DNA from 2 places in the Paenibacillus sp. sgz302164 genome. Region 2 is predicted to be linked to the other one. Evidence: a T-box and tRNA genes for the amino acid it is inferred to sense, from the RefSeq annotation. Region 2 holds a T-box; the other holds one or more tRNA genes.
The links. A T-box is a leader RNA that pairs with one kind of tRNA and senses whether it is charged. The one in region 2 lies ahead of trpS (tryptophan--tRNA ligase), so its partner is inferred to be a tRNA-Trp.
Positions count from the first base shown of each region.

Region 1 (2,167 bases), 280 kb from region 2:
AAGCGTCTCGAGGGTTCGAATCCCTCTCTCTCCGCCACTTTACAACTCGCAGTAAATGAAGTAATATGCTATCAAGGCCCGTTGGTCAAGGGGTTAAGACACCTCCCTTTCACGGAGGTAACAGGGGTTCGAATCCCCTACGGGTCATAAGGATTCATCATGCAAAGGAATTTGCGAAGTTGATTCCAATATCCCATGGAGGCTTAGCTCAGCTGGGAGAGCATCTGCCTTACAAGCAGAGGGTCGGCGGTTCGATCCCGTCAGCCTCCACCATATATCGACGCGGGGTGGAGCAGCCCGGTAGCTCGTCGGGCTCATAACCCGAAGGCCGCAGGTTCAAATCCTGCCCCCGCAACCAACCTCCTGAAGGTTGAGGAGTTTTATCTAGTGTGGAGCCGTGGTGTAGAGGCCTAACATGCCTGCCTGTCACGCAGGAGACCGCGGGTTCGAATCCCGTCGGCTCCGCCATTTTTAACCATGAAAGTGCAAGGCTCGGTAGCTCAGTCGGTAGAGCAGAGGACTGAAAATCCTCGTGTCGGCGGTTCGATTCCGTCCCGAGCCACCATGAACAACCTAATATGCCGTTGTAGCTCAATTGGTAGAGCAACTGACTTGTAATCAGTAGGTTGGGGGTTCAAGTCCTCTCGACGGCACCATTACTTTTTCGGTGATCCCGATTAAGGTTTAGTTTTGCGGAGGCTTAGTGAAGTGGCTAAACACGACAGACTGTAAATCTGTTCTCTTCGAGTTCGGTGGTTCGAATCCATCAGCCTCCATTTTCTTATCTAGGGGCATAGTTTAAAGGTAGAACAAAGGTCTCCAAAACCTTTGGTGTGGGTTCGATTCCTGCTGCCCCTGCCAATTTTAAACTATGGCGGTCGTGGCGAAGGGGTTAACGCACTGGTCTGTGGCTCCAGCATTCGTGGGTTCAAGTCCCATCGATCGCCCCATTTATTTCATCGAACTACATATTGGGGATTAGCCAAGCGGTAAGGCAACGGACTTTGACTCCGTCATGCCTAGGTTCGAATCCTAGATCCCCAGTACGATATGCGGAAGTGGCTCAGGGGTAGAGCATCGCCTTGCCAAGGCGAGGGTCGCGGGTTCGAATCCCGTCTTCCGCTCCATTACACTAAGGCGCCATAGCCAAGTGGTAAGGCAGAGCTCTGCAAAAGCTTTACCCCCAGTTCGAGTCTGGGTGGCGCCTCCACATTCAAGCCGGAGTGGCGGAATCGGCAGACGCACAGGACTTAAAATCCTGCGGTAGGTGACTACCGTACCAGTTCAAGTCTGGTCTTCGGCACCATGATTTACTCGCAACATTTTTATTTGCCGGCGTGGCGGAATGGCAGACGCGCTCGACTCAAAATCGAGTGGGAAACCGTGGAGGTTCGAGTCCTCTCGCCGGTATCGATGTTTACAATGAAATTCCTAATGGAGTGTATCCTTGGGAATTTTTTTGTTTTTATTATCCTTGTTTGCATGCCAAAACAAAAGCTCTCTGGAATGAATTTGCCGCGGCGAGATGCTGGAGAGGAGCTGCATAGAAGACTCATGAAATCTCAGGATTTCAGGGGTCTTCTTTTTGTTGACGCTATAAAGTAATAAAAGTGCTATGTACGTTCGATTCAATGGTAGAGCGCCGTTTCCAATTCCCGTATAATTAGTAGTCGCTTGTAAGTAACCGAGGCTCGTTAAAGGAGAATGCAGCAAGGAACTCGAAAGTGTTAGCAGGAAAACAAGCGAGGCGGGATGCATTTGAAAATAATGAACTCTGTGCGTTTCAAAATTTTTGTCGGCTTCGTGCTTGTGGTGGCGCCGCTGGTTATTTTTCTTATTTTCAACAATGTGTATTCGATGAATGTCGTACGCGATCAAATATCGCAAAATTACGGCAAGCTGTTGGAACAGTATGTGCTTGATACCGACAACACGTTGAAAGAGTTTGACAATTTTTTGCTCCATTTGTATAGCGACCCCGACGTGATCAATATGATCGTATACGATGAGCATGCGGATGAATATGTGCTCGCCAAGCAGAGGCTGTACAATAAATTGACGAAACAAATCGATATTTACAGTTTGATTAATACTTTTTTCGTATATTCCAAATCGACCGGCGATCTGTTAGTCGCAACCCGGGAAAATTCGTACTACTATGACCGGG
Region 1 covers NZ_JBVYOL010000002.1:270-2,436, forward strand. The annotation lists tRNA gene AC0LWT_RS03570 (tRNA-Ser) at 1-37, shown strand, start outside; tRNA gene AC0LWT_RS03575 (tRNA-Glu) at 76-147, shown strand; tRNA gene AC0LWT_RS03580 (tRNA-Val) at 198-273, shown strand; tRNA gene AC0LWT_RS03585 (tRNA-Met) at 282-358, shown strand; tRNA gene AC0LWT_RS03590 (tRNA-Asp) at 392-468, shown strand; tRNA gene AC0LWT_RS03595 (tRNA-Phe) at 490-565, shown strand; tRNA gene AC0LWT_RS03600 (tRNA-Thr) at 581-656, shown strand; tRNA gene AC0LWT_RS03605 (tRNA-Tyr) at 695-776, shown strand; tRNA gene AC0LWT_RS03610 (tRNA-Trp) at 788-861, shown strand; tRNA gene AC0LWT_RS03615 (tRNA-His) at 875-950, shown strand; tRNA gene AC0LWT_RS03620 (tRNA-Gln) at 973-1,044, shown strand; tRNA gene AC0LWT_RS03625 (tRNA-Gly) at 1,053-1,127, shown strand; tRNA gene AC0LWT_RS03630 (tRNA-Cys) at 1,137-1,210, shown strand; tRNA gene AC0LWT_RS03635 (tRNA-Leu) at 1,218-1,306, shown strand; tRNA gene AC0LWT_RS03640 (tRNA-Leu) at 1,332-1,410, shown strand; gene AC0LWT_RS03645 (sensor histidine kinase) at 1,768-2,167, shown strand, end outside.
Region 1: it has a tRNA-Trp gene. The T-box ahead of trpS (tryptophan--tRNA ligase) is inferred to sense a tRNA for this amino acid. The anticodon was not compared.

Region 2 (2,167 bases):
CAGGCCGACGGCCAGGGCGACGACAAACGTCAGCCCCATGCGGGAGTAGGCCATCGCCGGTTCGCCGCGAAAAGCGATGTACGTGGATGCGAACGCGACCGGATTGAGAATAGGGCCGACGAGAATGAATACGACCGCTATGTAAACGGGCATGCCTTTTTTCATTAAGCGGCGGACGAACGGAATCATGCCGCATTCGCACAGCGGAAACAATACGCCCAGCAAGCAGGCGAAAAGGATGCCGCCGAGCGGGTGTCGCGGCGTCATGCGGCGGATGAACGATTCGGGAACGTAAGTTTCCACGATCGTTGACATGACGATGCCGAGCAGCATAAACGGGAGCGCATCGAGAAAAATGCCCATGAACGCGTGCGCCACCAGCTGCAATTTTCCGTCAAAAGCGATGATGCCTGGGAGTTTTTTGGTCGTCACGATTAAAAATGCAAGCAGCATGCAGATCGCGGCGGAAGCCGGAAGGCTCCACCGGTAAAAGGCCGTAGACAAGGCGCATTTCCCCTTTATGAGACGATTGGATATGCTTCTATTGTATGTGGGAGGAAAAGCGGATAGGACAACATGCGCGGTTGACATTACCCGGGGAGCGTGTATAATAATAGAAAATCAATGCGATGACAGGAACAAGTAAGCTTGACTTCAAGTTTCCCAGAGAGCCGGTGGTTGGTGCGAACCGGTGAAACCGGCAAGCCGAATGGATCCTTGAGCTTGACGCTGAACGCAGATGCGCGCTTTTCCGGAACCCGGGCCGGAATGCTGAATGTGCATCCGGCTAGTATGCTGAGCGGCCGCTCCCCGTTAACGGAGCCTGAAGGTCTTTTGGCGCACGTCTGGCGCGCACGAAGGCAAATTAGGGTGGTACCACGGTCTCCTCGTCCCTTGCGGCGGGAGGCCTTTTTGTTGTTGATCGATACAAGGAGGCGTTACGTTTATGAAAAGAGTATTGTCCGGCATTCAGCCGAGCGGACAGCTGACCATTGGCAATTACATTGGGGCGCTCCGCAATTTTACGAAATTACAGCATCAGCATCAATGCTTTTTTATGATTGTTGATTTGCACGCGATTACGGTTCCCCAGGAGCCGGCGGCGCTGAAGGAGCAGACGGAATCCGTCGCGGCGCTTTATTTGGCGGCGGGGATCGATCCGGCCAAAGCGGTGATTTTCCTGCAATCGCACGTTCACGCACATGCCGAGCTGGGATGGATGCTGACGACGCTGACATACATGGGCGAACTGGAGCGGATGACGCAGTTCAAAGACAAATCGGCGGGCAAGGAATCCGTCGGCGCCGGCTTGTTCACGTATCCTTCGCTGATGGCGGCTGACATCCTGCTGTACAATGCCGACCTGATCCCGGTAGGCGACGACCAGAAGCAGCATTTGGAGCTTACCCGCGATTTGGCGCACCGCTTCAACAATCGTTTCGGCGATTTTTTCACAATGCCGGAGCCTTATATGCCGGAGATCGGCGCAAGGGTCATGTCCCTGGACGATGCGTCGAAAAAAATGAGCAAGAGCAATCCGAACGCAGGCAGCTATATCGCGCTGCTGGATGAGCCGGACGTTATCCGCAAAAAGCTGAGCCGCGCGGTAACGGATTCCGGCCGCGAGGTGAAGTACGATCCGCAAAACAAGCCGGAGGTCAGCAATCTGCTCGGCATTTACTCGCATTTTGCCGACATGACCGTTGCGGAAATCGAAGCGAAATACGAGGGCCAGGGGTACGGCCCGTTCAAAAAGGATTTGGCCGAGCACCTGGTCGCCGTCCTGGAGCCGCTTCAACAGCGTTACCGCGAGATCCGCAGTTCGGGCGAAGTGTACGACGTGCTGAAAAAAGGCGCGCAGCACGCAGCGGAAGTCGCCGACGCAACTTTGTCGGAAGTGAAGAAACGAATGGGCTTCCTGGTGTTGTAAAAGAATCGAAAAAAGGAGCTTTGACCGCCGCATCGGCTGTCGGAGCTCCTTTTTTTTAACATGGGTCTGGGGGAAACAAAGTCTACCCCGTTGAACCGGTCATGCCTGTATTGTTCAGACTGTTGAAAACCTGCAAAAATACATGAATTTTTGCCCGCGATCCGCTAGCCACGAACAATTCCTGCAATTGTGCAGGCTTTTCAGCGGGGACATGGGCTCAGGTTCACTTTCAGCGAA
Region 2 covers NZ_JBVYOL010000002.1:283,488-285,654, forward strand. The annotation lists gene AC0LWT_RS04690 (permease) at 1-504, opposite strand, end outside; T-box leader at 621-898, shown strand; gene trpS (tryptophan--tRNA ligase) at 947-1,930, shown strand.